Regions from separate parts of the Pseudoalteromonas sp. CO342X genome, predicted to be linked through region 2. Evidence: predicted binding sites of a transcription regulator. Region 2 holds the regulator's gene; each other region holds the start of a gene.
The links. The regulator sigma-54, encoded in region 2, starts transcription at its own class of promoters, with help from an activator protein. The targets are predictions, from matches to a motif close to GTTGGCACGNNNNTNGNNT.

Region 1 (7,294 bases), on a different contig from region 2:
TTGTAACAACAATCATGCAACTGAGCCAATAAGGATCGACCATGAATAAAATTTTACTACTAACAGCAGCAACAATGATGACAACCACCGTCGCTGCACACGAAAAAAATAACATCACGTTTAGCGGTGACAATTGTGAAGTAGAATTTCAAAATGACGTTAGGATCACGCCTGATAACTTGGTGATCACAACGGCCAAAAACAAAACAGCTGAGATCAACAATCTTGGCGAACTGACACTCAATGGCGAGCGCATCGCACTTAATACACAGCAAAAAACGATGCTCACGCAATACGGTGATGAGCTAAGAGGCCGCCTACCACAAGTGGCTGATATTGCTTTTGAAGGCATAAAACTAGCGGGCGTTGCCCTTAATGAAGTGGCACAAACCTTTAATTTAACTAGTTTAGATAGAATCCATGCTGTGATCGATGACCTCGAAACAGAAGTGCAAAATACGTTTTATCAGCAAGGTGCGTTTGTGATGGGCAAGCAAACCTTTGATGAGTTTGGCCAAAATTTTGATAATCAGTTTGAAGAAAAAATCGAGACCGCAGTACAAGGTGCCATGATGCAATCGATAGGTAGCTTACTGGTTGCGATTGGCAACGAAATGTCAGATGCAAACGGTGATATGAGCAGCTTTGAACAACGTATGGAAAACTTCGCAACGCAAATCGAAACCAAAGTTGAACAACAGGCAGAATCTATTGAGAAAAAAGCCGACGCACTGTGTGGCGACTTTGAACAAATCGCGAAAAACGAAGCCATTGTCGCAAAGTCTATCCCCGCCATGTCAGAGTACCAACTGTTTAAATTTAAATAATCTGACCTTGGCATAACTTACATTTAATTAAGGGTACGTTATGCCAACCCTTTCCTTTGTGCATCAGCCAATTCCCCCAGCGTTTTAATCGCTTGCTCTACCGACGCATCCCACGGCAAGCCATAACTGATCCGTATACAATTTTGATACTTTTTGCTGGCACTAAATAGCGTACCAGGCGTAATACTGATCCCACACTCCAAGGCTTTTTGGAACAACAAGGCACCATCGACGTGCTTACCTAAGTCTAACCACAGCACACAACCGCCTTGCGGGCGACTGACTCTTACCTCACTACCAAATGCAACATTCACCGCTTGGATCATACGGTCTCGATTCTCAATTAACCGTTTACGGACCAACTTTAAATGGCGCTCGTAGCCTCCGGAGCTGAGAAAGTCCGCCAATGCCCATTGGTTCATTAAAGATGACGAGCAACTCAACGCACGTTTTATGCGCTTTGCTTTTGCACTAAATTGACTGGCGACCATCCAACCCACTCGATAGCTGGGCGCTGCGGTTTTTGAAAATGACGCACATGTGATCACTAAACCCTTTTGGCTAAATGCTTGTGCCGGTATGCCGCGCTGCTCGGTAAAATATAAATCGCCATACACATCGTCTTCTATCAACACCACGTCACGTTGCTCTAATAGTGCCACCAGCTGCGCACGTCTCGTATCTGGCATAAAGCTACCAAGCGGGTTACTAATACTGGTAGAAAACACACACGCTCGAATATCATGCTTTTCAAGTGCCCGTTCAAGGTCGCTCAACCAAATGCCATCATCCGGGCAAACAGGTATTTCAATGGCCTTTAACCCTAAGTTTTCAGCCAGTTCAACAATGCCAAAATAACAGGGGGATTCAATCGCTATCACGTCTCCGGGCTTGGTCACCGCTTGTAACGCAATCGCCAATGCTTCTTGCGCGCCATTGGTGATCACCACTTCATCCATATCTATTGCTAAGCCCATATCCAAATAACGCCGCACGATTTGCTTTTTTAAACTATCTAAACCATCCATAGGACCATAATTAATGAGTTCATTCCCTGCTTCTTTCATTGCGCGGCGCATAATTTTGGCAAGAACCTGCTCGGTACCAGCAATGGCAATGGGGTTAGCGATACCTAAGGGGATTGCATGTGGCTGATGGATCCCCTTATACACTTGTTCAATCAACGCCTGCTTGTTAACCACTACAGGTTTGGCGGGCAATCGTGCACGCTTCGGAGAGTCGTTGTGCGAAGCTCTGTGGCATAAAAAGTAGCCGGACTTCTCTTTGGCAACCACTTTTCCTTGATCTTCAAGCGCTTGATAGGCCTGCTTTACCGTTGGGATACTGACATTTAAGTTTTGCGCCATAACACGCAATGAGGGAAGCTTTTCGCCCGGTAAAATAGACTCTTGTTCTGCCATCGACAAGATCATTTGGATCACCTGCTGATAGAGAAAGGCGGAATGTTGGCGTTGAATAACGGTACTCATAAGCAATAATCTGTATAGGTATAAATTAGCAAATTCTGTATATAGCTTATACAGAATAACAGCGTAAACTACAGACTTCCACTGCTGTTTGAATCTAGAGCCGATCATGAAAAATCTATTTCTTTACGCCATCACTGTGTTGATTTGGGGATCAACATGGCTTGCCATTGAATACCAACTTGGCAGCATCAACGAGTTTGTGTCGCTGTTTTACCGCTTTGGCCTCGCCGCGGTTTGTATGTGGGCGTTTGTCATCTATAAGCGTGTGCCAATGCGATTTTCTCGCCGAGATCACGGCTTTTTCATCCTCTTAGCGCTGTGTAATTTTGGTGCTAACTATCTCTTCTTGTATTGGGCTCAGGCACATTTAACGTCAGCGATGGCATCAATTGCGTTTTCATTATTATTGGTCGTTAACATCGTCAATACTAAGTTATTTTTTGCCAAACCTATTGCAAAGCGAATTTACTTTGGCGCATCACTGGGCACGCTTGGGATAGTCAGCTTGTTTTGGCACGATTTGGTCGCATTTGATTTGCAAAGCGAGGCCTTCTTGGGATTATCATTAGCTCTATTAGGAACAGTGGTCGCGTCACTCGGTAATATGGTGAGCGTACGCAATTCCAATCAGCAAATTGATGTTATGGCGGGAAATGCGTGGGGTATGCTTTACAGCGCTGTCATGTTAGCAACCTATGTCGCCTTTAGTGAACATCAGTTTATCAACCAAGCGCCGGCATCATATTGGTGGTCTCTGATTTACCTCAGCGTGTTTGGCACCGTTATTGCCTTTGGTTGTTATTTCTCACTACTCAAGAATATTGGTCCTGAGAAAGCGAGTTATTTGATAGTGTTATTTCCTTTTGTTGCCGTGGCCTTGAGTACCTTATTTGAAGGCTTTGAGTGGCAGCAAAACACCTTTATTGGATTTATTTTGGTCATCCTAGGTAATGCGATTGTACTCACGCCTTTAGATCGCATCTACGCTTGGTTGTCCATTCGGTCCCCAGTTAGAAGTTGAAGTCTTACCAATGCTTTAGCTTCTTACTTTTCAGCGCCATTTTATAATGGCGCTTTTTTTATGTTCAGAGCTCGGCGGCAGCAAGTTATCGTCGCAGGCGTGCGCCCAACAATCTCACCATCAGCCTCGATGTCATATCCCTCTTGTGCGATATAAAGCTCTGTAATGCGACCGTGGTGCACATTTCTTGTGCCCATATGACGTTTAAGTAGCATATTGACAAACAATACCACCCGCTGCCAATGCGTTTGCGGCGTGAACCACAGCAGCTCCAACTGACCGTCATCAAGACAAGCCATAGGAGCAGGAGTTAACCCTGCCCCAAAGTGTTTGCCATTCGCAAGTAACAACATCATACCCTGCTCAGGCCACGCATTGCTGTGATAGCGAATGAGCTTGGCAGTAAACAGCGACATTAATCCCGCATAGGTATAGCTCAGCTTTCCTAGCCGTTTGGTTTGTCCTAAGTTATTCATGACATGCGCGTTAAAGCCAATCCCAGCAACATTGACAAACCAACGCCCGTCCACTTTACCCAAATCAATACTCGAGATCTTGTCTGAAAATACAGCTGCTCGCCACTGTGCTTTGGAATAATGAAACTGCCGAGCAAAATCGTTGCCAGTCCCCGCTGGCAGCAGCGCAAGCGTGTTATCCCGTTCAGCAATGGCATTGGCGACTAGGTGCAAAGTGCCATCCCCCCCAATCACCACCACGCTCACTTCCGCCGTAGCTGCTTGAGCAATTGCGTCCCTATCTGTGACAAAGTTTCCAGTGGTATTAAACCAAGTTGCCGTCAACTGTTGTTGTTTTAATTGTTGCTTTAACCATGCAATTTGCGCTTTCCCCTCAGCACCCGCTAAAGGGTTGACTACCACCAGCATAAAAACCCTTAAATACAAAAACTCAACTTATATGAATAAAAAACCAAAACTAAAACCAAAAATAAAAAACAAAAACCACAAACACTCATATTAATTGGGATACAGCCTAATAAAGACAATCACACTTATGCATAACCATGCAAAAAAGCCATTAAAATAAAAATGAATAAACCATTAATTCATTAGTTATTTTTATCCGAAAACATCAATTTTTATCGTTTTAAATTTAAACAAATCGCGTGCAAAATAGCCTTGTTTTCAATCATAGCTTATTAGGAGCCAGACATGCTTAATTCAGCTGCACCTTGCAGCCCATCACAAAACACGTTTAACCAAACACAACCAACTAAACAACGTCGTATCAATTGGACGAAGTGGTTGGCAGTATGTGGTCAACACTTAGCGTTAAAAGACGTGATTATGTATAAGTAAGTCTGCACAGAGCATGGCGTCCCAACCCGCCATGCTCTCGTCAGCATTTGTTTCAATAGACCATAAAAGCACCACTTCAACCAGCATTTTTGTACAAAACCTCTTCGTCAAACCGCTAATTTCTAGCACAATTTTAAAAAAACCTTACTTTTAGCACATTTTTTAAGCAAACAGTTTAAAAACGGTTTACAGCGCCTAAATCGCTAAGTATTATCTTTGCCCATGGAGAGATGGCTGAGTGGTTGAAAGCACCGGTCTTGAAAACCGGCATACGTTAATAGCGTATCTAGGGTTCAAATCCCTATCTCTCCGCCATTTTTAAAGTATTGCGTCGGAGAGGTGGCCGAGTGGCTGAAGGCGCTCCCCTGCTAAGGGAGTATAGGGTTTGTAGCCCTATCGAGGGTTCGAATCCCTCCTTCTCCGCCATCACTTATAAGAAAACCGCTTAATTGCGGTTTTTTTATGTCTGCGATTTATCACTTCCACACACAACTGGTCAGATGTCTTCAACCTATGCTATGTTGAGATCTGATTGGGGAAATGAGTGTGACGAATGAAAATCCATATCTTAGAAGGCTATATTCAACATATTTATCTGGTTGAGCACGAAACGGGCCTGCTGTTACTCGACGGTTGCTGTCGTGCCGATGTTGAGTTGGTCTGCAACTACATCCTGCAACTGCAAAAGCCACTAAGCGCACTCAAGCTGATTGTGGTCACGCATATGCACCCAGATCATGCCGGTGGCGCGCACAAACTCAGAAAACTCACGGGCGCAAAGATTGCGGCCGCAAATGCCCCCAGTCAGTGGTATCGTGGTATTGATGGTGTCATGATGCACCTCTCCGATATGGCGCTGGCACTTTGGGTTGCAGGGAGAAAGCGCAAGGCCAAGCGTAACCTTTGGTATCCAAGACAATTATCACCAGACTTTTACCTAGCCGACGGTGATAACTTACCCTACTTTAACGAATGGCAAGCGATACACACACCCGGTCATACGGATAGAGATTTGAGCTTGTATCATCTCCCCAGTAAGCGCATCTATGTGGCGGATTTGACGGTAAAAGTGAAAGGGCAATTTGTTGCGCCTTTTCCGGTATTCTATCCACGCTTGTATCGTCAATCTCTTGCCAAAGTAAAGGCACTACAACCCCACTCCGTGATCTTGGCGCATCAAGGAGAGGTACTTGCAGAAGAAATTGATTTTAACGCATTGATAGCGCGCGCGCCCAAGCAACCAATGACACATTGGCGCTCGGTGAAGAAGAAGACCAAAAAAGCACTAGGATTAGGAAACTAGCTTTCGTTGATAACCCGCACCAACTGCGCGATGTCCTCCTGACTATTATAAATATGTGGTGAGACACGAATACCGTAGCGACGATTATCCACAGCAATGTCTGCGTGCTTAAGCTGCTCCATCACTGCCTCATGCTGCGAGCCAAAATGCAAAATAGCGGTCCCAGAGCAAGCACTCTGTGCTGTAGGAGAGCGATAAAATTCAGGCAATGCCGCTTGTAACTGAGATAACAAAGCAAAGTTGTACGCTCTTACTTGCTCAATCCCAAGCTCGGCAAAATAGCCAAGGCTGTGCCCCGCATAGATATAAGGTGCCACACTTGGAGTACCGCCCCAAAAACGCAGCGCACTTTCACTCAGCGCAAAATGATGAATATCAAACTCGAATGGATTTTGATGCGAAAACCAACCAACGTCTTTTGGTTCGCAATAAGGCAAGACATCCTCATTCACCCAGATGAAACCTGCGCCAGGGCCACCGCAGCTCCATTTCACACAAGAGCCGATAACGCAACCCGCGCCCCACTCGCTTAAATTTATTGGTAATACACTAAGTGACTGAGCAATATCAATAATGCTGCGACAACCATATTGGTTAGCAAGGCTAATGATGTCAGCGACAGGCGCCTGCTGACCGCTGTTCGAATAAACATGACTGACAAATACCCAGTCAATTTGCTCGTCAATATAGTGCTGCCACACACTTAGGTCGTGCATATTCATCGCTTCGGGAATATAAACAATCTCAATATTGTCCAGCGCATTTTGTAACGCAAATCCCATGCTGGGGAAGTCTTGCTCACTCATCAATACGCGTACTTTGCGAATGCCACTTTCGGGCAAACTCATCGCCCATTTCGTTAAACCACTGGAAAGGTTTGTTTGCGGACAAAACAGGCGCGCATCAGTGTGTAATAGGGAAGCTAGGGCTGAGGTAAAGCGATCAATACCGCTTAGCCACTGCTGCCAAGGCTCTTGATTTTGTTGTTGCCACGGCACCATAAATTGCTGATGGAAATCTTCTTCTGCAGATTTTAACATACGACCAACGGAATGACTCAATAAATAGCGACCCGTAGGCAAGTGAAAATCATCCCTATATTGCTTCATGCTTAACCCCTATTGCTTGACGTAATCGTTTTAAATCATGATGCCGAGTAAAGATATCAGCGCGCTCGGCAGCGGCTCGCCTATCTCTTAAGTCTGCGAGTTCTTTGAGTAACACTTCAATCGGTGGACCACTGGCGGTCACTTTGCTTAAGTGCTGTTGCTGCATTGCTTGCGAAGGTTTGGCGATATACTTTTCGACGAGTTGATTGTGATGTTGTATGGCCGTAT
Region 2 (7,294 bases):
TCCCAATGTGGGTTGGGCAAAAAGCGCGCATCAAAAACGTAATCCGCTTGTTTTGGGATACCGTGTTTAAAGCCGAAAGATTCAAAGGTAATAATGAGTTGTTTGTCTTTTTTACCTAAGATTTTTTCGCGGATATCTTCTGCAAGTTGATGAACGCTCAGGCCTGTAGTATCAATGAGAAAATCGGCGCGAGTGATCAATACGTCTAACAATTCCCGTTCTTTCTTTATTGCAACATCTAGTGGAAGATTATGCAGTGAAAGAGGGTGCAAACGGCGTGTTTCTGAGAAGCGTTTTATCAGGGTTTGATCGTCACTGTCTAAATAAAACAGGGTAGGTTTGGCAAAGCCTGGTAAGTATTCAAGAATGTCATTAAACTCGTCCTGTTCTTTAGGTAAGTTTCTGACATCAATACTGACTGCTATTTTATTATAATTGTCCGAAACGCTGCGGACTAAAGACGGCAGCAAATTGACCGGAATGTTATCTACACAATAGTAGCCTAAGTCTTCCAATACTCGAAGCGCTACAGATTTACCAGAGCCTGAGCGGCCACTGATAATGATAAGCTCGAGTCCTTTTTCTTCATCACTCATCAAGTTCACCTTGGATCACTGCATATAACTCATCGTCACTTTTTGCTTGCCTAAGCATTTTGCAAAAAGACTTGTCTTTGAGTGTATCAGCAATCGCCGCTAAGGTCTTCAGGTGCTGTTGATTATCACCTTCGGGTACGATGAACGCGACAAAAATATCGACAGGCTGCTTATCTATGGCTTCAAACTGGATCCCTTGCTCGCTGACAAGCACCATTGCAAGGATTTTATCCAAACCTTCAAGTCGACCATGGGGAATGGCAATGCCTTTACCGATCCCTGTGCTGCCTAATTTCTCTCGCGCCATTAAGGCGTCCAAGATAGCATGCTGACTGGTATTTGGAATTTGGCTATGAGCCAGTTCGCTGATGTATTCTAAAATACGTTTTTTGCTATTAAAAAGGACCGCAGCTTTACTGCAGTCCTTGTTCACTAATTCACTTAATTTCATCTTAGTGTCGAGTGAGCTTCTCTTTGTGTTTAATAACTTGACGATCTAGCTTGTCGATAAGGCCATCAATTGCGGCATACATATCTTGATGCTCTGTTGATGCAAATAGCTCGCCGCCGTTTACGTGTAATGTTGCTTCTGCTTTTTGTACTAGCTTCTCGACATCAAGGATCACATGCACGTTATTGATATGATCAAAGTGCCTTTCTAGCTTCGCAAACTTGTTGGTGACATAGTCTCTTAATGAGTCAGTAATTTCTACATGGCGACCAGTTAGATTTAGTTGCATAAGCATTTTTCCTTCTTGGGTTTTACGTCTTATATCAAGCTTTTACGCTGATTTGACGGTGGAATGGCTAGGGATTCACGATATTTTGCAATCGTGCGTCTCGCTACCTTAATTCCTTGCTCAGCTAAGATATCTGCAATTTTGCTGTCACTCAATGGCTTCGCGGTATTTTCTGCAGCTATCAGCTTTTTGATAAGTGCTCTAATTGCTGTAGAGGAGCACTCACCTCCATTTTCTGTACTTACATGGCTAGAGAAGAAATACTTCAGCTCAAATATTCCCCGAGGTGTATGCATGTATTTTTGTGTTGTCACACGGGAAATTGTGGACTCATGCATCTCAACCATTTCAGCAACATCATTTAGCACCATAGGGCGCATTGCTTCGGGGCCATGTTCAAAGAATGCCTGTTGTTGTTGCACAATGCAATTGGTAACTTTTAATAAAGTATCATTTCGGCTTTCTAAGCTTTTAATAAACCACTTTGCTTCTTGTAAATGTGAGCGAATAAACTGACTATCCGTACTGGATTTTGCCGTTCTAGACATCGCAGCGTAATGGTCGTTTACTCTTATTTTAGGCATAGCATCAGGATTTAGCTCTACGACCCAGCGACCTTTTACTTTTTTCACTGATACGTCAGGGATCACATATTCAGGCTCTTCATGAATAATGCTTGCCGCTGGTTTTGGGTTAAGGCTATGAATTAACGTCATGACCTCTTTGAGATCGGCTTCTTTAAGGCGCGTTTTCTTTGCCAAAGTTCGATAGTCACGGCTGGCAAGCAAGTCGATATGCTCTGTCAGGATCATTTTCGTTTCGGCAATCCATGGTGTATCTGGGGCGAATTGATTTAGCTGAATACACAAGCATTCTTGTAAACTGCGCGCTGCGATACCGACAGGATCGAAAAGCTGAATACGTTTGAGCACGGCTTCGACTTCATCCAGCTCAATAGGCTCTTCGCTACTCTCATCATTAATGCTTTCTAAAATGTCTTCGCAAGACAGTGTTAAAATGCCTGACAGGTCGACCGCTTCAATAATCGCAATCGCAATCGCTCTATCTGTTGGACTAAATGGTGTCAGCTCAAGTTGCCACATGAGATAGTCGTGGAGAGATTCAGAGGTTTCCCCTTGATAAACATTATCGTCATCGGGAAGTGGGCCTGAGCTTGCAGCGGGTGCTGCACTCATATATTCGTCCCAAGTGACATCCATGGCAAGGTCATCACTGACAGTGTCTTTGCTCATGGCGGTATCTGAGTCTATTTCATAGTCACTAACCTGCGCTTCATCGCTTGAATCTTGATTGTCGTCAGCACTGCTCTTTTCTTGGCTGTGTTGGTCAGCGTTTTCGCCGTCAGTATTATCACCTTCTTCCACTTCCAACAATGGATTGCTGTCTAATGCTTCTTGTATTTCTTGTTGCAGATCCAATGTACTAAGCTGCAGCAAGCGAATGGCTTGTTGCAGTTGTGGAGTCATTGTAAGTTGCTGCCCCATGCGCAGCTGTAATGATTGCCTCATGTATCTCTAACAATCCTTTTTAACAGTTATTAATACTACGTCTTAACTATAGCTTGAATTGTTCGCCTAGGTAGACATCTCTTACGGTTTGATCTGCCAAAACATGTTCTGGCGTGCCTGCAGCGATTAACTCACCATGTGAAACGATGTAGGCTTTTTCACATACGTCCAGTGTTTCTCTAACGTTATGATCGGTGATTAGCACACCGATACCGCGGTTTTTTAGGTGCTCTATGATTGTCTTTATATCTAACACCGAAATAGGATCAACACCAGCAAAAGGTTCATCTAACAGGATAAACTTAGGATTAGCGGCTAAAGCGCGAGCAATCTCTACGCGTCTTCTTTCGCCTCCCGACAATGCCATGCCCTGTGAGTCACGAATGTGTTGAATATTAAATTCGTCCAGTAACTCGTTTAGTTCAGCTTCTCTCTCAACTTTAGATAAGTCTTTTCGAGTTTCTAAAATCGCCATCAAATTTTGATAGACCGTGAGTTTTCTAAAGATTGAAGACTCTTGTGGTAGATAGCCAATACCAAGTCGCGCGCGGCTGTGCATTGGTAGCAAAGTGATATCTTCATCATCAATCTGAATAAAACCTTTGTCGCTTGGTACTAACCCTACAATCATGTAGAACGTAGTGGTTTTACCCGCTCCATTTGGTCCTAATAAGCCTACAATGCTGCCAGCCTGAACACTTAAACCAACATTTTTGACGACCTGACGACCTTTATAACTCTTTGCTAGACCAGTTGCTTTGAGCTCGCTCATTAATTGTTACCTTCTTCCTGCGCTTTTTTATCTTTTGCGTCTTTTTTGTCATCAACAGGAACAAGGATGGTTCTTACCCGAGAATCTTCTTGGTCTGAGCGCTCAGCACTGATCAATTGCTTTTCAATGTCATAGGTGATGACTTGCGCATTGATTTTTTGCCCAGTTTGATTGATTTCCGCATCGCCAGAAATGACTAAGGTGCCTTTCGCAACGTCGTAACGAATTTCGTTTGCTTTGGCTTCTAGCAAATTACCATCAGGTTGACGTTCACTGAAAATAGCTGGGCTGCCAGTAGCAACAAGCAGTTGCTTGTTAGTACCAAGCTCCGCGCGGCGGTGGACTTCTAGGCGATCGGCATTTATTTTTCTGTTGCCATGAATAATAACAACATTCTGTTCAAAAATACCGATGTTGCTTTGCAGTTGAGCTTGCTGACGGCCAGCATCAATAATGACTTCATTTTGTTCTGCAGCAATTGCTAAAGTAGAACTTGCAAGCAAGCCGATGAAAATTAGTTTGTTAATGATTTTACTGGTCATAATAAATTGTCTTTGTGTGGTTGATGAGTTCGATCACTTGCTTTTGTAGATCTGCATGCAGCCCTTTACCCGTGATCCTAAGACTAGGACCTGTGATAACGACAGGGTGTTCCGATTTCATCAATTTTTGCTTAATTTCAACTCTTACATTATCGGCATTGATATCGGTGATCATGGCGTTAGGCGTTAAATTCTTTGCCAGCACATTGCCTTCTAATATCAAGGTATTGTTTTCGTACAGTGTTGCTTCTAATGCACTTATTTGCCAATTCTGCTCACCGTTATATAAGGTGAAAATAGGCTTTTCAAAGTGACTAAAGCCAAGATCTTGATACAACTCCATCTTATCAGCAGTTACCTGATAGTTTAATAAGCCATTTTCACTATAGGTCGTTTGCTGAAGCGTGGTTGCAACATAATCGGGCTTAGCTAACGGTTCATCTTCTTTTGCTGAGTCCGCCTCTGATGGATTAAACATGGGCGACCACATCCATACCATTAGAGAAGCGAAAACAATGAGTAAGATGACACGTAATACGGTCATGTACTTGATCCTTTGGAAGTCAATAAGTGATTTTGGCTGAGCATTAGAAGATCAGTCAGTTCTCTCACGGCACCAAAACCACCAGGCATCAAGGTCGTGTAATGGGCGATATGTTTAACAAGAGGGTGTGCATCATTGACGGCAACGGCAAAACCGACTTGCTCCATTACGGGTAGATCTGGGCCATCATCACCAATATATGCAATTTCGTCATCACTAAGGCTGAGCTTAGTCTTCAGTTCATCATATGCCACTAACTTGTTTTCTTGGCCTTGGTAAATATAAGTTACATTTAAACTAGTCATGCGTTGCTGAACTATTTGTGAATGCCTACCTGTGATAACGGCGACTTCGATACCACTATCAATCAAGGCCTTAATACCAAACCCATCTTTGGTATTAAATGCTTTCAGTTCTTCTCCATTATTACCAAGGTATATACGTCCATCTGAGAATACGCCATCAATATCGCAAATCAATAATTTGATTTGTTTTGCTTTTTCCCAAGCTTCAGGTGAAATCGTCTGATATAAATCTTCAAATTGCATTACAGCACCCCCGCTCTAAGTAAATCTTGCGTATTCAAGGCGCCAACCGGTATGTTGTTTTCGTTTACCACAATCAAGCCATTAATTCGTTTGGTTTCCATGATATTGAGTACCTCAGCTGCGAGCATATCGGCGCGTGCAGTCGTACTTTTAGCCGTCATTACTTGCGTGATTGGGGTGGTGTGAATATCGACCTTTTGTTCGATAATACGGCGCAAGTCACCATCGGTAAAAATACCCTGTAATTGCGAGCTTTCATCTACGATTGCCGTCATACCTAAACTTTTAGCGGACATTTCAAATAAAGCTTCTTTAACTGTGCAATGACTATTGACCATAGGGATTGCATCTCCTTGATGCATGACATCAGCAACGGTTAGTAGTAGACGTCTTCCCAAACTACCACCAGGGTGGGAAAGTGCAAAATCATCTGCCGTAAAACCTCTGGCTTCAAGTAGCGCAACTGCGAGTGCATCACCCATCACTAGCGTAGCTGTGGTGCTGGCCGTGGGTGCAAGTCCTAATGGGCAGGCTTCTTTCGATACTCTAACACAAAGGTGAACTGTCGCATTACGAGCCATTGTAGAGCTCGGGTTGCCCGTCATAGAGATTACCGGGGCACCTAAACGCTTAATCACAGGTAGGATAGAGATCACCTCTTGGGTTTCCCCTGAGTTGGAGATCATCAAAACCACATCATCTTTGGTGATCATACCTAAGTCGCCGTGACTTGCTTCACCTGGATGAACAAAAAATGCGGGGCTGCCAGTACTTGCGAGTGTCGCTGCAATTTTATTACCGATGTGGCCTGATTTACCCATGCCAATCACGATGATCCGGCCTTGGCAGCCAAACATAATTTCACAGGCTTTTACAAATTGTTGATCAACAAACTGTTGCACTTCTTCTATTGCTGCAAGTTCGGTAGCAAAAACTTGATTTGCAGAATCAATAAATGGGTTCGTTGTCACAAGGCTTCCTTAAATGATGTAGTAAATATAACCGACGAAGCTTGCGACAAGTATGCCACCTTCCAAGCGGTTGATGCGGCGCTGGCCTGTTAAGCTGAGGCTCATTAGGATAAGCAGCAGTGTCGCGCCAAGCATAATAAAGATATCACGTGACGCAATATTGGCGTCGAGGACAGATGGGTTGATAATCCCAGCAATAGATAGCACTGCCAATATATTAAAGATGTTCGAGCCAATAATATTGCCAAGCGCTAGATCGTCTTCTTTTTTAAGTACGCCAGCAACACATGCCGCAAGCTCGGGTAAACTAGTACCAACGGCGATAATGGTTAATCCTATTAGCAGGTCACTCATGCCAAAATATTTGGCGATGTCAACCGCAGCGCCAACGAGATAGTCCGCGCTAATAGGCAGTAAAATCATACCCACGATTAACCAGAAAACGGCTTTTTGAGTTGGAATATTATTTGGCACTTCTTCACAGGCTTCACTGACAAATGGGTCATCATTATCTCCACCACCACGCTTGGTGATAATGATAAGTGCAAGAAGAAAAGCGGCGAAACCGACTAATAACAAAACACCTTCTACGAAACTAAAGTGGTTATCACTAACGATATACCAAGCAGCCAATGAAACGATGACTAACAGCGGCATTTCGCGGCGCAAAATACCAGAGCCTACGGAGAGTGGCCTTAATAACGCAGTGAGACCCAAAACGAGTAAGATATTAGCGATGTTAGAACCTATGGCATTGCCTACGGCGGTGTCTGTTTTATCTGCAAGAGCGGCTTGCGCAGCAACCATCATTTCTGGTGCTGAAGAACCCATGGCCACGATAGTTAAACCAACAATTAATGTTGGCACACCAAAGTTTCGTGCAAGAGCGGCCGCACCAAAAACAAAGCGGTCAGCACTCCAAACCAGTGCAATAAAGCCAAGAATGAGAATAACAAACGATAAAACCATGAACCTCTAGCCAATAGGATTAAAATTTCGATAGATACTACCAAAAGCGCTCTGGAAAGTATAAGCAAACCGTTACATTTCAC
Region 3 (7,294 bases), on a different contig from region 2:
TATTCTTGTTCACGCTTACGTTCGATTTCATACTCTTTTCTCGAGCGTGCAGCTAAAGAGTCTTGAGAACCAGAGTTGAGTAGACGACCGTTTTGATCGGTGACGGTCACGCGTGAAGGCTCTAGGCCTTGTACCGCTGATGCCACGATGTCTACGATTGAATCAACTTCTTCGCCGCCAAGCGTTTTGCCACGTTTAAGGGTAATAACTACGGTTGCAGAGGGCTTTTTCTCGCGACGTGCAAAGACGTTTTCTTTTGGAATTGCAAGTAACACTTTTGCACGGTTTACATCTTGTAACTCTTCAATTGTTCTCGCAAGTTGTTGCTCACGGCTATGTTTTAAGCGCTCTCTTTCAAGACGTTGGCTAACACCAAAACCCATATCTTGCATCAGAATATCAGTTCCAGAACTCGGAGACTGAGTAAAACCGTCACGCGCCATACGTAGTTTTATGTCTTGATAGTCCGACTCAGCAACTAAAATGGTATTACCATCTAATTGGTATTCAATTTTCTGTTGGTCTAAAAAGTCTAACGTTTCAACGAGTTCTTCTGTTGGGTATTTACCAAGTGGGCGCATATCTGGTTGGCGCGCCCAAATGATAATAAAGATTGCGATTGCTAAACAAATAGCAAGGGCAATAACCAGAGTAACCTGGCGCAACATATCAACACCGCTTAGCGCACTGAAGTAGCCTGATTTTTGCTCTTGTTGCTCATCCGAACCGCTGTCATTATTCAGCGCTGCATCGGAAAGCGTAAGATCTGTTGATTGATTAGTAGCCACGATTACTCTCCACAGTCACTCAATTAAACTGGCATGCTCATGATTTCTTTATAGGCCTCAACAAGTTTATTACGAACTTGCACTGTTGCCTCAAAAGCGACCGACGATTTTTGTTTCGCTATCATGGCTTCTGCAAGAGAAACGCTTCTGTCACCCATTTCAACAGCGGTGACTTTTTGTTTCGCTTCTTGTTGTAAGCCATGAACCGTATTAAGTGCGTCTGAGAGTAAATCGCCAAACTGAGCCGATGAAGATGCCGCCGTCTTAACCGGCTGCACTGATGGCTGTGTGTTTCTCGTCGCTTCTGCAGCCATTGCCTGCATTTCTTGAAATAGCGCTGATGATTGTACTTTCATGATGCTTTACTCAAAATAACTCTTAGTTACCTGTAATAAAGCAGAAAACGTGCCAACTTAAAACCCTTTATTTTCAACACCTTATAGAATTTTAATCATGTCGAAAAATTGGCAGTACATAGAAGTGAAAACTAGGCGCCTAAGATCTGCTGATCTTTATAGGCACCTGATTAAATTTGAATTAACAGATAAAGCTTAGCCTGAGGTTTGGATAAGCAACGAACTAACTCATTGTTTTTTAAGCTCAGCTAACTTAGGTTAAGCGGGTAGCGCAATCCCTAAATCTCGCATTTTTGCCAGCTTGTAGCGAAGTGTGCGAGGACTCATACCTAATACCTCCGCCACCTCTTTGCGTTTACCGTTAAACTTTGCCAGCGTATCTAAAATAATTTGGTGTTCTTTATCCTGTAACTCATCTTTATAGCTAATGATCTCATCCTCACCTTGAGAGCGCTCCATTAAAGCTGATGCTTCATGATTTACAAGTGGTGCAGACTCAATCAAAGCCATAGGTGAGAAATTTTCGATAAAAATATCATCTTCTTGAATTTCATTACCTTGGAACAAAATCAGGGCACGTTGAATAACGTTATCTAGCTCTCTTACGTTTCCAGGCCAACTGTGCGAACTGAGCTTGTGCTTTGCACCGCTGCTTAATATAGGTGTTGGCTTGCCTGCTTTTTGCGTATGTCTTACCAACAAATGCTCGGCTAACACCGCGATATCACCCGCTCTATCCTTCAGTGGCAACCACTCTAGCGGGAAAACATTGAGGCGATAATATAAATCTTCTCTAAACACCCCATCCTCCACCGCTTCTTTTAAATCGCGGTTACTGGTTGCCAACACTCTGACGTCCAGTGAAATGGTTTTTCTACTGCCTAAACGCTCTACTTCCCGCTCTTGTAACACGCGAAGTAATTTTGCTTGTAATCCCAAATCCATCTCTGTGATCTCATCAAGCAAAATCGTTCCCTTTTGTGCTTGTTCAAACTTACCTGGACACGCCTGAATGGCACCTGTAAATGCCCCCTTTTCGTAACCAAACAGGGTCGCTTCGAGCATATTTTCTGGGATTGCAGCGCAGTTAATTGCGATAAAAGGCTCGTCTGCTCTGTCGGATTTATCGTGAATATAGCGAGCCAACACTTCTTTACCTGAACCACTCGGTCCAAGTACCATAACGCTGGCATCTGACTTAGCTACTTTTGCAGCCAGTTCAAGTAGTTTAATACTCTTTGGATCGGCAACAATGGGGCCGTCTGTCTCTTTTTCCTTCTCAGGTAGATAACGTCCAACCATATTGAGCAATACTTCAGGCGCAAATGGCTTAGCCATATAGTCGATGGCACCCAATCTCATCGCTTCAACCGCATCATCAATGGTCGCGTATGCTGTCATCATCAATACCGGTAATTCGGGATAGTTGAGTTTAATGGTCTTTAACAAGTCAAGCCCACTCATGGCACCCATTTGCACATCACTCACCACCAAAGAAAAGGCTTCCTGCTTTAGCAATAAAACGGCTTGCTCCGCACAACTTGCTTCTACGCACTCGATATTTGAAAGCTGCAATGTATCGATGAGTGCTTCTCTTAAACCAGCATCATCTTCAACAACTAAAACTCTGTTACTCATAGTTCCTCCGCCTCAATTAGTGGTAGTACCAAGCTAAAACGCGCACCCTTACCTTCAACATTGTCTGCCTGCGCAAACCCTTTGTGCGCGTTAGCGACCGAATTAACCACCGCAAGTCCTAGCCCAGTCCCCTGCGACTTAGTTGTAAAAAATGGTTCAAACAACTTGTCTACTAAGGTTTCATCAATGCCAGGTCCATTATCAACAACTGAGATACGTACATACTCGCCACACGGCTCGCGCTCTGCATTAAGTTCAATGTGTGCCGCACTGCCAATTATTTGAATACTGTTGTGGATCAGGTTTTGGATCGCACTTGCAAGCGCAGTACGATTACCTAATATTTCGATATCTGGCTCAGGTAAAAATGCTTCCAATGTTGCTTGGTTAAGCTCAACCATAGCGTCAGCACCCGCTTTGACTTCACTCAATAACTGTTGCATTGACACTCGCTCAACCACTTGTTGCTCACCGCTTTTAGCGAACAACAGCATGTCATTAACTTGGCTTTCTAAGTCTTTTAACCGAGACATCAACTTATCGTGAAACTTTTCTCGAGAAGCCGGAGGAAGATTAGCTGCACCTAGGTTTGCACCATATAACATCGCAGCCGATAACGGCGTACGCACTTGATGCGCCAATGAAGCAACCATTTTTCCTAACGCACTTAACCTTTGCATATGCGCAACACGGCTTTGAAGCCGGCGCGTCTCGGTGAGATCTGTCATCAAAATGAGTTGCCCAGGTTCTGGTGTTAGCGCGGTAATATCTAACTTAATTCTTCTGCCATCTTTAAGAGAGACTTCATGACCATCGTCCTGCTGTGGTCGAAATGAACGCTGAATAACGCTAAACCACTTTTCACCTTCGAGTGGTTCACCCAACATATCCATCGCAATTTGATTCGCCTTGGCAATCATACCTTGACCATCAAGTACCACGACACCTGCTGGCATAGTATCAACAAGATGGCTTAACCAACTCGCCTGCTGCCTAAGGTCGCTTAGCTCACCGACGTAGGCTTCTTGCAGCAAACAGGGATTGTAGCGATTCGTCGTTGGTACAAATTGTGGATTAATAACATGTGCTAATGCCATTTTTCCGCTCTCTTAAAAATAAACTCAATGGATAAAAGCAAAAAACGATCCAACTTTATATTCCATTTAAAACATAGAGTTATATAACACTTAACAATATCAATTTATTGACACTGTTTTTATATACAGCATTATGCTAGAGTTTTTGAAAGCCAAATGTGATGCCGCAATGAGTAGTTGGCGTAGTAAATCATTTAGCTTATTCATATTCACAATTAGATAGAAGAGAGCCAACAATGACAATACGATGCGGCTGGGTGGACGAGAGCAAACCCGATTATGTTGAATACCATGATAAGGAATGGGGAAGACCTGTACTGGATGACCAGAGCTTGTTTGAGTTTATCACATTGGAATCTGCACAAGCTGGCTTAAGCTGGTATACCATTTTGAAAAAACGTGAAGGCTATAGAAAAGCATTCCACGATTTTGATGTACACAAAGTGAGCCTGATGACAGAGCAAGATATCGAGCGGCTATTAGCATTTGACGGAATTATCAGAAACCGCGCAAAAATCGCAGCAACGATAAACAACGCTAAGCGATTTATTGAAATTCAGCAAGAGTTTGGCAGCTTTGCAAAATACCAGTGGCAATTCGTTAATTACAAGCCTGTTATCAACTCCATGCGTGACAAACACGATGCCGTTGCCACCAGTGAACTCAGTGACAAATTTGCCAAGGACTTAAAAAAACGTGGATTTAAGTTTTTAGGCTCAACGACCGTGTATGCACATATGCAAGCTTGCGGCATGGTTAACGACCATGCCGATAACTGTTTTTGCAAACAAACCATTATTGCCAGTTATCAAGACTTGGATTTTACTCAACTTTAAACAATAAAGTACAAGGCCGCGTATTAAGCGGCCTTGCTAAGTTGATTCGGTAGTAACTGATAAACTATCAGTCGCGATTGAGATTATACTTTTTCATCTTCTCAACTAATGTTGTACGGCGAACGCCCAAGATTTCAGCCGCGCGAGCAACCACATAATCGTAGCGCTCTAAAGCTTGAGTGATCAAATCAATTTCAAGCTCTGCTAAATATTCTTTTAACTCTATCCCCTCGTCCGGCAGTAAGCCAACATTCGATGCTTGCGGCGCAAAATCTTCTGCTACCATATCCTCTTCATCGTCACTAAAACCATCGCTAAATAGTTCGTTGAAGGCATCTTTTTCCAAAAGTTCTTCTGGATATTCAGGCTCAAACGCTTCGACTTCTATATAACGGTACTTTTGTGGTAAATCAGTCACATCGACAACCTTGTCTGGGAACATAATCACCATTCGTTCCACAAGGTTTGCAAGCTCTCGAATATTCCCAGGCCAAGCGTGCGACTTTAAGCTGTCTACGGCTCTATCAGTAAACTTAACCGAATTGCCCGTTTGTTCATTTACTCTACGTGTTAGTTCTTTTAGCAGTAGCGCAATATCTTCCGCACGCTCGTTTAAAGAGGGGTTTTCAATGGGGAATACATTGAGTCTATAAAATAAGTCTTCGCGAAACTTGCCGTCTTCAATCATGGTTTCAAGATTACGGTGCGTTGCGGCAATCACACGAACATCCGCCTGAATCGGCTTTGTGCCCCCTACTCGTTCATAGGTGCGTTCTTGTAAAACTCGTAACAATTTCACCTGCATTTGCAGTGGCATATCACCGATTTCATCGAGAAAAAGCGTACCTCCTTGCGCCAGTTCAAAGCGCCCTTTTCTGGCTGAAATCGCGCCAGTAAACGCGCCTTTTTCATGACCAAAAAGCTCGCTTTCTAACAACTCCCCAGGGATAGCACCACAGTTAACTGGCACAAATGGTCCCTGCGCACGTTTAGACAATAGGTGTACGTTACGTGCAACCACTTCCTTACCGGTTCCCGATTCACCCAAAATAAGGACATTGGCGTCGGTTTTAGCCACTTGAGAAATCAAGAAACGAACGTTTTTAACCGCTTCGGTTTCCCCAACTAAACCATCAAAGCTCTTATTTAGTAGCTTGTTCTCTTTGTTTGGAAGCATACGCAAGTATTGCTGGCAGTCATGTAGCAATTGCATCGTGACTTCTTGCCCAAAGGGTTCGGTGATAAGCCCTATTACATTCGGTAATGCAAGTAGCGGCCTGAGCGTTTCACCTATTAATAAAAACGGGACGGCGGGATGAGATTTTATCAACGCTTCGTGTGTTAAGCTTTGCAAAGCGCCTAGCACAAAAATTGGTTCTTGGTTGTTATCAAGGATCTTGGGCTCATAACGCTCTTCGGCCAGCACTTCATTTGCTTGACCGACAAAACTAAGTGCCGCACCTAATCCGATCGCTCTTTTGTTGTTGTTATCTAAGATCAAGACCATTGCTTGAGAACCAATCTACTTAAAATTTTTTCAATAGTTAGATTGTAAGAGAGATTAAGGGGGATGCAATACCTAAGTGGCAACTTTTTGACATTAACGCCAAAAAATCGCCACTAGAGCTGTTCTATATCAATACTTTGGTATTAATTTATAACAAACCTAGTACCGATGATGCAGACTGATTAGCTTGACCACGCAAAGCAATAGAAGCTTGCGATAAAATATCGTTGGCAACTTGATCGCTCACCGCTTGCGCGTAATCGGTGTCTTGAATTCGACTTTGGCTCGCCGCAATGTTCTCACGTTGGTTACTTGCAGAGCGAATTGTACTAGATACCGCATTTTCAAATGCGCCAAGCTCCGCGCGTTGGCTGTTTAAATCCTCAGAGACTGTATCTGCCGCATCAATGGCAGCTTGTGCGCCCGCCTGCGTCGAAATGTCCACACTCAATATTGCACTGGCAAAACCACCATCAGTCTGCTGTAGCGACTGAGTGGTATTAGCGTCGGGACCTACCTGAAAACTACGAGACTCACCGTCAAAAATTTGTGCGCCACCAAATGTAGTGTTTTCAAACGTTTCGCTGATTTGCGTTTGCAACTGCGATACTTCCTCTTGCAATGCTTGACGGTCACTATCTGTCAGCGCCCCATTACCGGCTTGAATCGATAATTCTCTAATTCGGGAAACCGCATCATTCACACCAGATAATGCCGAGTCAGCAGTTTGCGAATACGAGATACCATCATATGCGTTACGAATAGATTGACTGTAGCCGTCCTGTTGAGACGTCAAACGATTAACGATCTGCAAAGCCGCAGCGTCGTCTGCAGCAGAATTAACCTTCTTACCAGAAGCCAGCTGTTGATTGAGTTTATTAGCAGTCTGCTCCGTACGATTAAAAAAAGCAGTACTTTGTGATTGGATTTTCATATATACCCCCATTCACTATCATTAGGTTAAATCTACGCTATTGTGAGCAAAAAGTCACCATAGCCGTTAAATTTCCTGCAATGACTGGCATAAATACTGCAAAACACATAGAAGTGATATAAAGTATTGAGTAGTAGC
Region 4 (7,294 bases), on a different contig from region 2:
ACAGACTATATCCGGGTGACACCTGAAGGCGATTTTATTTTTAGCCGTGACTTTTTAGAGCTATCTGACGACCATCCTTTTTTGTACGTGCTAGGTGGTACTTTGGTGAATCATCAGGGTGGAGTTATGGTTAATGCCAGAGTGGTTGGGCTTAGAAGTAAAAGTGTCGTGGGTTCTGCTCAAGGCTTTTTACCGCAAAACGTAGTTAACGCCCTACAAGATGGTGCGGCATACGATGGCATTCGTATAGAGCGTGCGAACTAATTCGGAGGCGATGATGAAAAATGTAGTGCTATTCGCGACGACACTCGCATTACTCGGTGGCTGCGAAATGACAAAACAGACTGCTCCTGAATCTACAGAAACGCAGCAATCCGATATGGAAATATTATATGCCATGATGGAAGAGCAAGAGCGCAATGAAGATTCACACGCCGTGGTATCGCAAGATATTGGCTTCATTAGCTATCGTCATCGCAAAGAAATTGCTAACTACGCCAATCAAATTGCGTTGGAACTGTCAGATACTGTGTTAGGGCAAAAGCCTGAATCGATAGCGGTAGCCAGTTTTGTCAACTTTAATGAATCATTAAGGGATACAAACCAGCTAGGAAACCAATTGGCTGAGTCTTTGATGCATCAAATGCAAAAGCTGGGTTATCAAGCATTAGACTTTAAAGCATTGGGGAAAATTGAAGTGACATCCAGTGGTGATTTGACTTTTTCGCGTAACGCAAGCCGCTTGAAAAACATGCAATCTCCCAGCCATTTGCTGACAGGTACTATGGTTTACCGTCCACGAGGCGTGGAGGTAAATGCAAGATTGTTAGAGTTTAACACTAACTTAGTGATCGCAAGCACGGTGGTGACCATCCCGTATTTTATCCTTGATGATCAGGCAACCGCTTCAAGGTAGTACTTCAAATAGCGTTTTTTAAAAGAAATACCGTTTAGGTTTTATTAAACGAAGAACTATCCTACTTCTTATTCACACCTCAAGCGAAGTAACTGATAGCGCAGTAGTGGGTCTTAACTGCTGCGTATTCACCTACTGAACCACCTCATTTATTACCGCGAATAAATTGACTATTAATCTTTAAAAGTTCATTAAGATCAGTATACTAAAGCGAAGTCACTGAGATGCAGTACAACAGAGAATCGACAACTCCAGACTTTCATGGGTATTAAGTACCGCAGATCCCGCTAGTGAAGGTCAAAAAAGGCGATTGTTATCTGACTTTAGAGATTGTCCCCATAGTTTAATGGATAAAACAAGGCCCTCCTAAGGCTTAGATGTAGGTTCGATTCCTACTGGGGACGCCATTGGTATCATTTTTGCGTGGAATGACCAAAGTAAATGGGTGATGGAAGCATGATGCAGAGGGTGTAAAGTCATCGAAAATCTTGCCTTTTGCTACAGGAAGGCTCAGCACTTACAGTTCAAACTCATTTTCATTTTCTATTTGAATTTCAACCAAATCATTAATTTGTACATTGTGAAGTGGGCGATTGCTGATATTTACTGCAATGGCGTTTTGCGCATTCACTTGGATCACTTGCAGTTTATTGATGGTTTTAATTTGATGCATAAACACTTTACCATCGACATTAGTCAGCGGATTGCTATGCGCTACGTTAAGGATCTGGCCATTCTCTAAGCCATGCATACGGCCTAAATTAATTACGACTTGTTCATCATCGATATGTAGGATTTTGCCATTGGTTGGTAAGCAGGCGACCGCTGCGTTTAAATCAGTTGCGATTTGTGTCAGCGTGGTTTGGATCTCATCAGCATAATCTGTCTGCCAAAAGCGCTCACTGTACACATCGATTAATCTGGTTTTCTTAAACGGCCATACGCCTTGAGTGGCATATTGTTTTTGCCACACCCTTTCATGAGAAAGTGCATCAAACAGCGCAAAGTCTACCTTGAAGCTTCTTAAGTATTTATCGCTTTGCCAAAATGCGAGGTCACTATTAAGTTTATCGACACTAGCAATATCAGTAATTTGACTCAGTAGTACAAATTGGCTGTTGGTATTTGCTGTAATGGTCTCGATTAGCTGCTCATTATAATCAAAACGTTGACTGAAAAAGCGGCTAACATCTATGGTCTGTGCAAAATAGGGAACGGGTTCTAAGCTCGACTTTTGTTCGGTCATTGTTTGATATAGGCGCTCGCTCACGGCTTTATTTATGTCAAAAATTTGACCTAAAGTTGCTTGATGTTTATTTTTTAGCTGGCTTTGTGTGACTGCAACCTGTTTATTGTAAGCACTGGTTGGGCACTGAGTACTTTGTGGGGTAATATCGATATGCAATGTTACTTGCCATGAGTCACCGACTTTTGCTTCAGCAATCACGTTGGCGCTCTGGATTTCAGCATTTGAGCGGATCTTAAGTTGATCTTGGGTGAGCACACCATCGGTGACGGTTTGTACACTACTCACAGAAGCACCAGAAAACAGCAATGCTTGTGTGATGGCGTCGTTTACGGCCTTTCTTTTGGCTTTTTGATGATCGCCATTTTTAACGTCAGCCATGCCGGTCACTTCAAACCATTCGGCATAAGCTGGATTAGTTAAGGTGATGCACAACAGTGATAGACTGATCGTGAATTGCTTTTTCATGTTTAAATGCCCAGATCAAAAACTACTCTTTAACTCAGCAATACCTGTGCCAAATTTTGGCAAGGTTCGTGCATAATCATAGATCATGAAAGTTAATTTTTATTTATTGCCAATACTCGATGAAACCACAACAACCCTTGCGAGACCACGATGCTGGGGAAGTGTTAAATTTTGATTGGTATTTATTGTAGCGGAGTGTGGTGAAATGCGTATCACTAATTCTATCAGTGCAGTTGTTATGGTTTGTTCGCTAGCGGGACTCAGTGGCTGTTCAAGCCTCGTTGACAAGCACATTGAATATGAAACGGTGCAACCGGAAACCTTTCCTGTTTTACGGGCAGTGGGGTACGCGCCTTTGAGTGCTCAGCCGGGTAAAACTGCGGGTGAGAAGCAGCTGATGGCCATTAAAGTCTCAAAATTAGAAGCCTATCGAGAATTGGCTGAGCAACTGTATGGCCAGAATTTGACATCCACTATTACGGTAAAAGGTGCTATTGCCCAAAACGACGGCCTTAAGAGCCAAGTAAATGGACTCGTACGAGGAGCTAAGGTGCTGAAAAGTTACGCTGTTGGTGATACTTACGCTACGGAATTAGAGCTTGATATGAAACGCGTTTATGATTTGTATATTACTCAAGTCAAGCCGCAGAAAATTAAGAAGATATCTTACAGCTTTAAGTAAGCACCCATCGCATGTTGCTTACTTAATGCGCTTCACTTCGGTTGTTCTTCAAAACTAAAATATGGCTGGCGTGGCTACGCCTTTAGATTACGTACTAACTCACTGTCGCTACTTTTCACACTACCATCCTGACCATATGTAATCGAAGTTGGTGCGCCAATTAAGATCCCTTTTAGTTCACGTGTGCTTACATTGGCCTGATGAGCCGTTTTAGCATTGATTTCATTTTTGGTTTGGCACTCACTGAGTAATGCTCGCACTTTAGCGACGAGCGGGGCTACTTCATTGTGTTCAAAGACGTGAGACTCAGTTTTTGACAATTCATTGTCGAGCTTTTGCAGTTTTGAAATGAGAGTTAGCTTTTCACGAGCGATTTCTTTTAAATTGTCGCCACGTCGGGACGCAAGCTCGTCAAGCTCACGCGCTAGAAGCTGGGTCATCGCTTCTAGCGTCGAGATTTGTTCTGAAAGTTTGTGGTGGCAAAGCCGAACCAAATCATCCATATATTTCGAACTCAAATGCAGCTATGTTTTTGGCGAGTTTTTCCGCGTCAACTTGATACTTGCCTTCTGCTATCGCTTTTTTCAGTTCTTCGACTTTCTTGTCGTCAAAGCCTGATGATTGCTGCGCTTTTTCGTTGACTGTTTTCAGCTGTTGCGCTTGTGGAGTCAGACTGACTGAATCCGCCGCTGCTTTCGGTGTAGCTGGTGATTTAACTGATGCGCTATTGGCATCATTTCTTTGCAATTCAGCTTTCTGTTGCTTAACATTATTAGCAACGGATGTAGACTGATTCTGACCGTTAACTTGATTAACCATGATTGTAGACCCAATAAAATTATACTCTCAGCCTTGTTATCGGCGTTTAGTAGTATTACTTTAGCAAATTTTTTATAAATTCACCTCTACTGTTTCCACTTCTATTACTCTAGCACGTAAGGTTTTGCCAGAGCGAGAGTTTTTAATATTAATAAGTTCACCACGGTTGCCATCTTGCTGTGCTTCTCCTTGAGTTTTGATCACGAGTCCACCTGATTTAGCAATAATCGTCACAGTATCGCCTTTGCAGACCATGCAAATATGGGCTTGGGTAAAGGCTTGGCCCTCTCTTATATTACGTTTGCTGCGACTGCCTATTAGTATTGACTTATCTTCTATATAAGAAACTCTGCGAAAACGTTTTGGCTGATACTCTATTTTTACATCTTCATCTTGAATAACACGGCCTTTTTCTAACATGGTTGCACTAACTAATATGGGGAAGAGGTGATCGATACGTACGTGGACGTATTGAGTCCAGCTGAGGGTATCGTTGCATCTAATTTGAACTGTCACTTGAGTATCAAAAGGTGGAGCCATCGCTGTACTATATTGCAATGGCGATTGACAATCCCGTGCTGGAATTCTTGAATCAAGTGGTATAGCAGTCAGTGACAGCTGACTATCGGGATCTTGCTCTACATTCGGTTCAACAAATTCTATTGCGTTTTGTTCTAAAGTTTTGTTGTCATATTGCTGACAATAACCATAGTCAACGCCTATAAAATAAGCGAACAAACAAAAAAACTGAATGTAATGGGTTTTTTTTAACAAACTCATGATGTTTCGACTATGCTTATGGGGTGAAACAAGGTATAAAGATTCTGCTTTAATAACTGCACCTAATCAAGGGTGGTAAACCATATCAGAGTCGAAGCAAAGATCGTTCCGATTAGCGGTTTATACAGTAGGAGATTGAAATGGCAGGTATTTTAGACTCGGTTAACCAACGTACACAGCTGGTTGGACAAAACCGTCTCGAGCTATTACTTTTTCGACTTCAAGGTCGACAGCGCTTCGGCATTAATGTTTTCAAAGTCCGAGAAGTGCTTCAATGTCCAGCATTGACAAGCATGCCCAAGTCAAACCCGCTTATCCGAGGGGTTGCTCATATTCGAGGCCAAACTATATCCGTAATTGATATGTCACTTGCGGTAGGTGGACCTCCTATTCAAGATATTCGTAACTGTTTTATTGTGATTGCAGAATACAACCGTTCAGTTCAAGGTTTTCTAGTCAGTGCAGTAGAACGCATTGTGAATATGAACTGGGAAAAAATAATGCCCCCGCCATCTGGGGCTGGTCGTTATTCCTATTTGACAGCGGTTACAGAAATTGAAAACGAGCTAGTTGAAATATTAGACGTAGAAAAGATCCTCAATGAAATTTGCCCAATCAACACAGAAGTCAGTGCTGACATTGTATCTGATGGTGAAATGCAAAAAGATTTAGGCGAACGTATTGTCTTTATCGCTGATGACTCCGCAGTTGCTCGTAATCAGGTCAAACGCGCATTGGAGCCATTAGGTGTTCAGACTGAACTTGCGAAGAACGGCAAAGAAGCACTCATTAGGCTTCGTGAAATTGCGGAAATGGACTGTCAAAATAATGTCACTGAGCGAGTAGGGCTATTAATTTCTGACGTTGAAATGCCAGAAATGGATGGTTATACGCTAACGGCTGAAATAAAAGCTGATCCAAAATTAGCGCCATTGCATGTGATACTCCATACTTCACTGAGTGGTGTATTTAATCAGGCCATGATTGAGAAAGTTGGCGCTGATGATTTTATTGCTAAGTTTAACCCAGATGAATTAGCTTCAGCGGTTAAAAAATGGGTTCATTGTGATTAAAGCTGGTGGTAGCACTTGGAAAATAAGCATTTAGAGCAAAAAGAGTACGACCAATTTAGAACCTTTTTGGAGCAACAGTGCGGTATTGTACTGGGTGATAATAAATTGTACTTGGTCAAAAGCCGACTCGCTCCTCTGATGGCTCGCTTTGGTGTGGAAACACTTTCGTCCTTAGTAGCTAAAACACTCAGTCCCCATGAGCGGCAATTGCGTGCCGCTGTGGTGGACGCGATGACAACGAATGAAACACTTTGGTTTAGGGATACTTATCCGTTCGAGCTAATTAAATCGAAAATCTTACCAGAGTTTAAAGACTTGAGACGTCCAGTTAAGATTTGGTCGGCGGCAAGTTCATCAGGACAAGAGCCATATTCAATCGCGATGTCTGCGAGTGAGTATGTGAGTAAAAGCCCTGGCGCGCTAAAAATGGGTGTACAGATAGTCGGTACAGACATTTCTAACACCATGCTGGATATGTGTAAGAATGCTGAATATGACGCGCTAGCGTTGGCGCGAGGGTTGTCGCCTGAGCGTAGAAAGAAGTTCTTTATGGATAGTGGCAATGGAATGGCTAAGGTTGTTGAACCGATCCGTAAAATGGTCAGTTTTAGACATTTAAACCTGCTAGATTCTTATGCATTGATGGGTAAGTTTGATGTAATTTTCTGCCGTAACGTCCTGATATACTTTTCACCGGAAGTGAAAGCCAAAATCATTTCGCAATTTGCTCAGTCGTTAAATCCTAATGGTTATTTGTTTTTAGGTGCGTCAGAATCGATGGCGGGTTTAAGTGACGACTTTAATATGATCCGTTGTAATCCTGGTATTATCTATCAGAAAAAGACTTAATATTCACATATAGCGGCAGGGACGTTCGCTATAATTAGGTATTGAATATTTGTACTCAGTCGCAGTTCCAGTGTCTACACTAATTAACCTTGGATTTTCTAAGTTCAACCGCTGACTCTTCAGACGCTTCCTCTTATTTATTTCACTCATCAATATTGGCTCAAGTTTAATTATTCCAAAAACACGATGTAAAACATTGAAATTTAATGAATAAATCTTGTTTTAAAACTGGCCTAAAGATTGCTTTGTCATACCTGAGTCAATTTTTTGGAGTCAGATAATGGCAATTAGTTTCGATAAAGCGTTGGGTATACATCAGCATACGATGCTGCTGCGCTCGCAGCGCGCTGAAATTCTAGCAAGCAATATCGCAAACGCAGACACTCCAGGATACAAAGCTAAAGATATTGACTTTGCTAGTGCTTTAAAAGCGGCAAAGACAATGCAAAGAAGCGGCAATG

Region 1: a site for sigma-54 is predicted at 4,451-4,469, ahead of EXT47_RS00080 (diacylglycerol kinase family protein). Genes of this name have one in related genera too.
Region 3: a site for sigma-54 is predicted at 3,915-3,933, ahead of EXT47_RS11045 (PAS domain-containing sensor histidine kinase). Genes of this name have one in related genera too.
Region 4: a site for sigma-54 is predicted at 2,666-2,684, ahead of EXT47_RS11250 (flagellar assembly protein T N-terminal domain-containing protein). Genes of this name have one in related genera too.

Annotation. Positions count from the first base shown of each region.
Region 1 covers NZ_SGPH01000001.1:8,357-15,650, reverse strand. The annotation lists gene EXT47_RS00095 (YggN family protein) at 42-827, shown strand; gene EXT47_RS00090 (PLP-dependent aminotransferase family protein) at 866-2,425, opposite strand; gene EXT47_RS00085 (DMT family transporter) at 2,424-3,338, shown strand; gene EXT47_RS00080 (diacylglycerol kinase family protein) at 3,380-4,222, opposite strand; gene EXT47_RS23775 (hypothetical protein) at 4,508-4,654, shown strand; tRNA gene EXT47_RS00075 (tRNA-Ser) at 4,879-4,969, shown strand; tRNA gene EXT47_RS00070 (tRNA-Ser) at 4,988-5,080, shown strand; gene EXT47_RS00065 (MBL fold metallo-hydrolase) at 5,208-5,957, shown strand; gene EXT47_RS00060 (aminotransferase class V-fold PLP-dependent enzyme) at 5,954-7,066, opposite strand; gene EXT47_RS00055 (monodechloroaminopyrrolnitrin synthase PrnB family protein) at 7,053-7,294, opposite strand, start outside.
Region 2 covers NZ_SGPH01000035.1:257,230-264,523, reverse strand. The annotation lists gene rapZ (RNase adapter RapZ) at 1-596, opposite strand, end outside; gene ptsN (PTS IIA-like nitrogen regulatory protein PtsN) at 589-1,047, opposite strand; gene hpf (ribosome hibernation promoting factor) at 1,049-1,336, opposite strand; gene EXT47_RS16600 (RNA polymerase factor sigma-54) at 1,366-2,865, opposite strand; gene lptB (LPS export ABC transporter ATP-binding protein) at 2,912-3,637, opposite strand; gene lptA (lipopolysaccharide transport periplasmic protein LptA) at 3,637-4,179, opposite strand; gene lptC (LPS export ABC transporter periplasmic protein LptC) at 4,169-4,723, opposite strand; gene kdsC (3-deoxy-manno-octulosonate-8-phosphatase KdsC) at 4,720-5,271, opposite strand; gene EXT47_RS16575 (KpsF/GutQ family sugar-phosphate isomerase) at 5,271-6,242, opposite strand; gene EXT47_RS16570 (calcium/sodium antiporter) at 6,252-7,211, opposite strand.
Region 3 covers NZ_SGPH01000020.1:185,264-192,557, forward strand. The annotation lists gene fliF (flagellar basal-body MS-ring/collar protein FliF) at 1-791, opposite strand, end outside; gene fliE (flagellar hook-basal body complex protein FliE) at 812-1,144, opposite strand; gene EXT47_RS11040 (sigma-54 dependent transcriptional regulator) at 1,403-2,782, opposite strand; gene EXT47_RS11045 (PAS domain-containing sensor histidine kinase) at 2,779-3,879, opposite strand; gene EXT47_RS11050 (DNA-3-methyladenine glycosylase I) at 4,116-4,715, shown strand; gene EXT47_RS11055 (sigma-54 dependent transcriptional regulator) at 4,783-6,222, opposite strand; gene EXT47_RS11060 (flagellin) at 6,371-7,156, opposite strand.
Region 4 covers NZ_SGPH01000020.1:226,358-233,651, reverse strand. The annotation lists gene EXT47_RS11265 (FlgO family outer membrane protein) at 1-264, shown strand, start outside; gene EXT47_RS11260 (FlgO family outer membrane protein) at 275-916, shown strand; tRNA gene EXT47_RS11255 (tRNA-Arg) at 1,249-1,323, shown strand; gene EXT47_RS11250 (flagellar assembly protein T N-terminal domain-containing protein) at 1,434-2,630, opposite strand; gene EXT47_RS11245 (LPP20 family lipoprotein) at 2,836-3,312, shown strand; gene flgN (flagellar protein FlgN) at 3,387-3,815, opposite strand; gene flgM (flagellar biosynthesis anti-sigma factor FlgM) at 3,808-4,131, opposite strand; gene flgA (flagellar basal body P-ring formation chaperone FlgA) at 4,204-4,911, opposite strand; gene EXT47_RS11225 (chemotaxis protein CheV) at 5,052-5,984, shown strand; gene EXT47_RS11220 (protein-glutamate O-methyltransferase CheR) at 6,000-6,833, shown strand; gene flgB (flagellar basal body rod protein FlgB) at 7,114-7,294, shown strand, end outside.